Regions from separate parts of the Polycladomyces subterraneus genome, predicted to be linked through region 2. Evidence: predicted binding sites of a transcription regulator. Region 2 holds the regulator's gene; the other holds the start of a gene.
The links. Region 2 encodes NrdR, which represses ribonucleotide reductase genes. Its sites were predicted from a motif close to AACACNATATATNGTGTT; they were not measured.

Region 1: the regulator NrdR is predicted to act here: its motif matches at 1,918-1,935, upstream of NWF35_RS05545 (vitamin B12-dependent ribonucleotide reductase).

Annotation. Positions count from the first base shown of each region.
Region 1 covers NZ_JANRHH010000026.1:5,360-9,795, forward strand. The annotation lists gene NWF35_RS05530 (hypothetical protein) at 20-235, shown strand; gene NWF35_RS05535 (hypothetical protein) at 305-580, opposite strand; gene dat (D-amino-acid transaminase) at 820-1,659, opposite strand; gene NWF35_RS05545 (vitamin B12-dependent ribonucleotide reductase) at 1,972-4,436, shown strand, end outside.
Region 2 covers NZ_JANRHH010000014.1:62,160-66,595, forward strand. The annotation lists gene dnaI (primosomal protein DnaI) at 81-1,016, opposite strand; gene NWF35_RS03120 (replication initiation and membrane attachment family protein) at 1,013-2,497, opposite strand; gene nrdR (transcriptional regulator NrdR) at 2,599-3,063, opposite strand; gene NWF35_RS03130 (glyceraldehyde-3-phosphate dehydrogenase) at 3,265-4,305, opposite strand.

The DNA of each region.
Region 1 (4,436 bases), on a different contig from region 2:
CGCCGAGCGTAAAAAGTGGTTGACGCTCGACTTTGTATGGATCGTCATCGGAATCGATTTGTCGGTGGTATGGTTGGCAACGCAGTTGGGCGCCGGCATGACGCCGTCGGATGTGGTATTGCGGTTGTTGGCTGTTCTCGGTTCGTTGATTCCGCTTGCCTATCTGCCTGCAATGCGATGCGGGTTCATGTCAGGGTGGCAGGACCGTTCAAGGGATCCATCATTGTCACGCTGAATCCACCCTTGCGGACTTGGTTGATAACATGAAACCCCCTGAGCGATTCAGGGGGTGTTTTGTATTAGTTCACGGCGTGTCCGGTTCTTCGGACAAGATGATTTGTTTTCCCAGCTCCATCAAGCCGACCGCCTCAAACACATTGACGCCAACCGTGTGAATGATCGGTTGACCGTCTTTGTCGATGGCCACCAAAACCATGCCTTCATAATGTTCGCTCTCTTTGACGATATACTCCAGGGCTTGTTGAAGCTGCTTCTTCATATCTTCTTCACGGCCCCGGATCACTTCGAAGATGTTCTTAACACCGCCCATTTCGGTCGGCTCCCTCCGTCTTCTTTTCAATTCTCGCATCCTCCCGTCAAAGCATGTACGTATTATACCATAACGGGAAAAGATGGTTGAGACTGATGACAAAGTAGTCGAACCATTGCGGGGGCTCCGTTGTCCCGTAGAGTGTGGAGAGGGGGCGGGAAAACGAAGCCCTTAACTTTGTCAACAAGCTGTTTTGGAGGTTTTTCGCCGAGAAGATAAGAAACCTGTGACGGGCGGGTGATGGATCAAGTTGGGTGAAATGTGGCCGGTTATACCGTAACGCCGATTCTTTGTTCAAACGCCTGTTGAAGTTTGCGCGTCACCAATCCCGGTTGGCCCGTACCGACTGGGACGCCGTCCACCTCGACGACCGGCACGATTTCTTTGGTCGTACTGGTGATGAAGACTTCGTCTGCGGAACGAAGGTCTTCCAAAGAAAATGCCTCCTCACGAACGGGAATCCCTTCTTTTTCCGCCAATTTCAAGGTGACGGCACGTGTGATTCCGTGTAAAATGAGGTGGTTGGCGGGATGTGTCCACAAGGTACCGTCCTTGACGATGAACACGTTGGTGGCGCTGCCTTCCGTCACCGTCCCGTTCCGGTGAAGAATCGCTTCTTGCGCACCGGCGTCCACTGCAGCTTGTTTGGCCAGTACCGCACCCAGCAGGTTGAGGCTTTTGATGTCACAGCGCAACCAGCGGATGTCTTCCTGCGTAATGGCACGGATGCCGTTTTTCATCAGATCGGTGGGACGCTGTGATTCAACGGCATAGGCTGTCAACACCGGTTCACTCTTGGACGGAAACGCATGATCCCGAGGAGCGGCGCCACGTGTGATCTGTACATAGAGGTATCCGTCTTTGAGTTGATTGGCTTCGATCAATTGCAGCAACAGGAGTTCCGTTTTCTCGCGAGGGTATGGCAACTGCATCCGGATTTCCCGCGCGCTTCGTTCCAGGCGGTCCAGATGCTCACCAAAGCAGAAGGGATGGCCGCCGTAAACACGGATTACTTCATACACACCGTCGCCGAACTGGTATCCACGGTCTTCCACGTCCACACGCGCCTCGTCGCGCGAGATCAACTGATCGTTGAATAGAATGGTCATGCGTTTGGCCTCCTTGTCCGAGTCATTTGTCGGGGAAATCATATTTCCCGTTTCTTCATCCACCATATACGTTTTAGTTTGCATGAAGTTGCGGCAGTTGACAACCTTTTCTTAAAAATCGAAACAACGGTGTTTTCCGGTCTGACTGGGGAGGATAGGAAGAAAATCAAACCGGAAAATCCACGGTTATGACAGGTGAGCACTACTTAGGACAAACAGGTGCGCATCATTCGCTCGCAAACGGCAAAATGCAAATTTTACACAATATGTAGTAGTGGTATAATAAGCTTACACCTACATATTGCGGAATGAATGGTGCTTGCATCAACCAACCATGATGGAACGAAAGAAAAAAGTGGTCATGAGGAGGAATTTGGGGTGAAAATCAAACGATACTTTACCCGTCCGGGAGAAGATCCTTTCAACTCCGTAGAGTATGTGAAACGGGATTGTCGGATCACCAACCCTGATGGTTCGGTTGTGTTTGAGATGAAAGGGGCGGAGGTCCCCAAAGCATGGTCGCAGGTGGCGGCCGATATCATGATCTCGAAGTATTTCCGAAAAGCAGGCGTTCCGCAAAAGGACGAAAACGGCAACCCGATCTTGGATGAGAACGGGAATCCGGTAACCGGACCGGAAACGAGCGTCAAGCAGGTGGTTCACCGTCTGGCCGGTTGCTGGCGGGACTGGGGAGAACGTTACGGCTATTTCGATACCGAAGAAGACGCGCAGGCGTTTTACGACGAATTGGTGTACATGATGCTGCATCAGATGGCTGCACCCAACTCGCCGCAATGGTTTAACACGGGGCTGGCCTATGCCTACGGTATCAAGGGGAAACCGCAGGGTCACTATTATGTCGACCCCGAAACGGAAGAATTGAAACAGGGGGAAGACGCCTACAGCCGTCCTCAGCCGCACGCCTGTTTCATCCAGTCCGTTGAGGACGATCTGGTGAACGAAGGCGGCATCATGGACCTGTGGGTGCGTGAAGCCCGCCTGTTCAAATACGGAAGCGGAACGGGCACCAACTTCTCCAACATCCGCGGCAAGGGTGAACCGCTTTCCGGCGGGGGCACCTCTTCGGGATTGCTGTCGTTCCTCAAAATCGGTGACCGAGCCGCCGGTGCGATCAAGTCGGGTGGAACGACCCGTCGGGCGGCCAAAATGGTCTGTTTGGACATCGACCACCCGGATGTGGAGGAGTTCATCAACTGGAAGTCCAACGAAGAGAAAAAAGTGCGTGCGTTGATTGCCGCCGGATACGATCCTTCGTTCAACGGCGAAGCGTATGAGACGGTATCCGGTCAAAACTCCAATAACTCAGTGCGCGTCCCGCACGAGTTTTTCAAAGCGCTGGAGGAAGACGGCGGCTGGGCACTCAAATACCGTACCAACGGCAAAACAGCCAAAGTCGTCTCCGCGCGCGATTTGTGGCAGCAGATCGGACAAGCTGCATGGGAATGTGCAGACCCCGGTGTGCAATACGACGGTACGATCAACGAGTGGCACACCTGCCCGGCTGGTATGGACGGCCAAGTGGGTGCACGTCACAACCGGATCAATGCATCCAACCCGTGCTCGGAGTACATGTTCCTCGACAATACGGCGTGTAACCTGGCGTCGCTCAACCTGATGAAGTTTTTCGACGCGGATACTCGTAAATTTGACATCCCGGCATTCAAACATGCGGTGCGCCTCTGGACGATCGTTCTGGAGATTTCGGTACTGATGGCGCAATATCCGTCCCGGGAAATCGCCAAACTCTCCTATGAATACCGTACGCTGGGGCTGGGGTATGCCAACATCGGTACGCTGCTGATGGTTTCCGGCATTCCCTATGACTCCGAAGAGGCATTGGCGATCACCGGGGCGATCACGGCAATCATGACCGGGACTGCGTATGCTACCTCGGCCGAGATGGCTAAGGAGTTGGGACCGTTCAAAGCCTTTCCGATCAACCGGGAGCACATGTTGCGTGTGATCCGCAACCACCGGCGTGCGGCGTACAATGCTCCCGCGGAGGAATATGAAGGTTTGACCATCATCCCGATGGGCATCCATCCGACCAAATGCCCCCCGGATCTGCTTCAGGCGGCGCGGGAAAGTTGGGACGATGCGCTGAAGCTGGGGGAACAATACGGGTACCGCAACGCCCAGACCACCCTGCTTGCGCCGACGGGTACGATCGGTCTGTTGATGGATTGCGACACGACTGGGATTGAGCCAGATTTCGCATTGGTGAAATTCAAAAAGCTGGCCGGCGGCGGGTACTTCAAAATCGCCAACCAATCGATCCGTCCGGCGCTGAAAAACCTGGGCTACACCGAGGAACAAATCGAGGATATCCTGCGCTACGTAATCGGTACGCTCACCCTGGACGGCGCTCCACACATCAACCGCGAGACGCTGAAAGAAAAAGGGTTTACCGATGAGGATCTGCAGAAGGTGGAAGAAAAACTGCCCACCGTGTTTGAATTGCCGTATGCGTTTACGGTGTGGACTTTGGGTGAGGAAACCCTGCAACGGCTCGGCTTCCAGCCGGAACAGTACAATGCACCGGACTTCAATCTCCTACGGGAACTTGGCTTCACCCGTGAGCAGATCGAGGAAGCCAACGATGTCATCTGCGGCATGATGACGATCGAGGGGGCACCGCACCTGAAAGAGGAGCACTACCCCGTATTCGATACAGCCAACAAGTGCGGTAAACACGGTACGCGGTTCATCCACTACATGGGCCACTTGCGGATGATGGCGGCCGCCCAGCCGTTCCT
Region 2 (4,436 bases):
TTCAACCGACGAGAATTATTTTATCACGCCCGTCCAGAGAAATCAACACCCTTTTTCAAAAAATCCGGGACCACGGCCAATCAGGATGATCGTTGGTTTTCTCTCCAGTTGGGGCCATCCACGAAATACACGTCGACATAATGGCGAATCCGCTCCATAATCCGTTTGGCTTTCATCCGCTCCACACCGCCTTTGTGGGAATGGGCCAAATGATCCTCCAGCTCGTCCAACGACAGGTTGGAGGTGTAAATGACAGGCAGTCCCTCGGCTACGCGATATTGCAAAACAGCCCCCAGCACCTCATCGCGAATCCACGGTGTCATCGTTTCCGCACCGATATCGTCCAGAACCAACACGGACACTTTTTTGAGTGCATCCAATTTGTCCGCTACTGACCCTTCATTGATGGCATCGCGTAACTCCCGCATAAATTCAGGCACATACACCATCAAGGAATCCACATTGTAATTGACCAATTCCTGCGCAATCGCACCCGCGATCCGACTTTTGCCCACACCCAGCGGTCCATATAGATATAATCCGCGGCGAGGCTTGCCATGAGCAAACTGACTGCAAAAATCGATGGCCGCCTCCAAAACCGGCATCCGTTTCTGACTCACATCGATGGATTCAAAGGTGGCCGACAACACGTCTTGCGGGATATGATGACTGCGGATCAAACGGCTTCGTTTTTGCTGTTCTTGGTGAGCCTCCCACTTCTCACAAGGCGTCATCCGGAAATCAAGATATCCCGCATAAACGGTCAGCTCCGATCGGTGTCCCTGCACCAGGTTGGGGCACCGGTCCAACCCTGGACAACGGGAACAATGTTCCTGCTCCTGCACGTACTGGTGCAAACGTGACAAAGAACGGCGATATACTTCCATCGGGATATCTGGATGCTCTTGGGCGAATACTTGTAGAGAAGGGTGTGACAACAAGATCCGCAACTGTCGTTCCGGATCGGTATTCAACTGTTTTTTCCACTGACTGACGTATTTGTCAATCGAATTCACTGACGATTCCCCTTTTCACCGAGGCGTTTGCGCATCAGGGTCAGCTTCGCTTGGATTCGGGCCCGCTTTTCAGCCAGACTTTCCGCGCTTTCTCCGATAGACTGGGCATCATCCCGAGTTTGAGAAGCCTGTTGTTGGGCACGCTCCATCTGCATGGCCACCGCGTAGGGGAGCTTCTCTTCCCGGATCGCTTTGGTCCGTGGGCGTGACGAGGTGAGCCGACTGTTCTCCTGTTGTTTTTTCCACTCCCAATTCAACTCGCGGCGGGCGATTTCCATCGCTTCCCGAGCGGTCTGCACTTTTCTCCGCTTCCAATGACCAGCGATTTTTTCCACCAAGGCTTTGGGCAGTTTGTAGTCATGCGTATACAATACGTATTCTAGCAGGACGTTGATCACCCCATGCGGCAAGCCATATTCATGCATCAGACGGGCGACCAGTTCGACATCGGCATCAGGGATGCGCATTCCATCCTGAAAATACGACAGCAATTCCAAGGGTGACAGTTGCTCCAGTTCCCGGATATGTTTCTCTTCTTCCGTCATGGCGTCAGGTGATTCCTCCGGTTCGGGTAAGGCCGCTTTTTCCCCTTCCTTTGAGAGCAACGCTTTCTTTTTAATCATGGGTGGTTCGCCGTACTGCAACCGGTATTCCTTTTTAACAAACTGGCGCAAGCGCTCAATATCGATCTTACCGCCCCTGGTGATATACGGATTTTGCAACGCCCGAAGCAAATCCGGATCACTCAGCCCGTACAGGAACCGGATCTCCTGAATTTGCCGCTTCACCTCGTCCGTCCACGCCTCATCCGGGATTACCGTTTTTAAACGGGAACGGATCATATCAAACGAAGCCTCATCCCAGTGAAACGGCGGGACTTGTCCATCCTTCACTTCTGATGGTTCCCGCTCCAACGGCAAAAACGATTGGGTATCCGACTGTGCGGCCGCCACTTCAGAAGGAGACAAACATCCGAATACTTCTTGAAACGATTTGGTGACATTCACTCTTTCATCCGGTTCCCCAGTATCTCCTTCTCTGTTCAACAACTGCCGACGGAGCGCCAGATAGGAATCCTTACCCAAACGGTGATACAACGTAATACTCAGTACATCACTTTGAAAAAAACGCTCCGGTACCAATGGCGGCACCAGCTCGTACTCGATCCGGTGGGTCGTGTTTTCGCGCACTTCATACGTATTGAGCAGGCCCACACCTTCCAGCAAAAATCGATTTTCCAACAAATCCTGCCAAGAAACGGACAACAGATTCATCAGATACAAATGGGAATGGGCATCCGATCGACCAGCCCGATCCGGCGGTGCCTGATACGCTAAGGTGAGATACAGAGCGATGGCGGTCGAACCGACGATCGGTTGATACAGATGCAACAATCCGATGATATCCGCCAGATGAATGGGGCGGCGGGTTCGGCAGATCCATTCGTCGCGCGGTGTACACTGATTCCATAACATCGACATCCACCAAGCCCCCCGTCGCTTCGTCCAAAATCGTTCTCTTATTTTATCACAGGAAAACGAAAGCGACATAACCGCCACTGAACCACATCAGATCGACAAGATCAGGATTTTCCCGTCCTGTTCAACAAATCCTCCAATTCCCGCACAAATGCATCGATATCCTGAAATTGCCGGTAGACGGATGCGAACCGCACATATGCCACTTCGTCCACATCCACCAGCCGCTCCATGATCATCTCACCAATCTCCTTAGTGGGAACTTCCGTTTCCCCCCGCTCGCGCAAAGTACGTTCGATCTCATCCACGAGCGCTTCCAGACGTTCCAGCGGCACATCACGCTTTTCACAAGCGCGGAACAACCCCCGCAGGATTTTTTCCCTGCTAAATACCTCCCGTCCCCCGTCCTTCTTGATCACCATCAGTGGTTTTTCCTCCACAGTTTCAAAGGTGGTGAACCTCCTGCCGCACGCCTCACACTCGCGACGCCGACGGATCGATTTTCCCTCGTTGGCCGGACGGGAGTCCAGAACCCGGCTTCCCATGCTCCCGCAAAAAGGGCACCGCATGCAACATTCCTCCCCATATTGGACCGTTGACTGTTTCGTATGTAAAGCGTTTGCCCAGTCCGTCGCTTTGATAGTATTCCATCTTACAGGAAATTTGCAACAGGAAATCGGTGTGGGACAAAAAGAAAGAACCGGCTGTGGGAGGCGTCTGCTCCTCTCCACTGGCCGGTCAACATGGCAAGATTGGCGGGGGATCCATTGTTAGACCGTAGCTTCTTGTCTCACTTTCGTTTCATGGTTCAAAAACGAACCAATATGCTTGACCAAATCGACCACTCGACAAGAGTAGCCCCATTCATTGTCGTACCACGCCAGCACTTTCACCTGCTTCTCGCTGATCACCATCGTCGAGAGCGCATCAATAATGGCCGAATGGTCGTTGCCGTTGAAGTCGGAGGAGACCAGCGGGAGTTCACAGTATTGGAGATATCCTTTCATTGTGGTTTCCGCCGCTTTTTTCAACACATGATTCACCTGTTCGACCGTGACCGGCACGTAAAGTTCGGCCACCAGATCCACCACCGACACGTTGGGCGTGGGGACGCGCAATGCCAACCCGTTCAGCTTGCCGTTCAGTTCGGGCAATACTTTGCCGATCGCTTTGGCTGCACCGGTTTTGGTCGGAATGATCGATTGAGCACAAGCACGGGCCCGGCGCAAATCCTTGTGCGGATTGTCCAGGTTTTTCTGATCGTTGGTATAGGCATGAACCGTCGTCACCAACCCGCTTTCGATACCGAACGCATCATGCAGTACTTTTACCACCGGCGCCAAGCAGTTGGTGGTGCAGGAAGCATTGGAGACGATATGGTGTTTCTCCGGATCGTAATCCCCTTCATTGACCCCCATGACAATGGTCACATCTTCGTTCTTGCCCGGAGCTGTGATCACCACTTTTTTCGCGCCCGCCTGCAAGTGCAGTCCGGCACCCTCCCGGTCGCGGAATTTGCCCGTCGCTTCCACCACCACATCCACACCCAGTTCCGCCCACGGCAACCGGGAAGGGTCACGATCACCCACCAGCTTCACTTTGTATCCGTTTACAATGATCCCGTCATCCACCGCGCGCACGTCGTCCGTCATCATGCCGTGCACGGTGTCGAACTTGACCAGATGGGCCAGTGTCTCCGCCGGATAGGTGGCGTTGATGGCCACAATTTCGATGTCAGGATCATGAATCGCCTTGCGAAAAACCATTCGCCCGATCCGTCCGAATCCGTTGATTGCCATTTTTAGTGGCATAATAATTCCCCTTCCCGTCCTTTTATAACATACCATTCCCTTATATATTATAATCAGTATGTCACATTTTGCAACGTGGAAAAAAAATAATCCTCGCCCTGATTTTGGCGGGAGGAGTTGATTGACATACG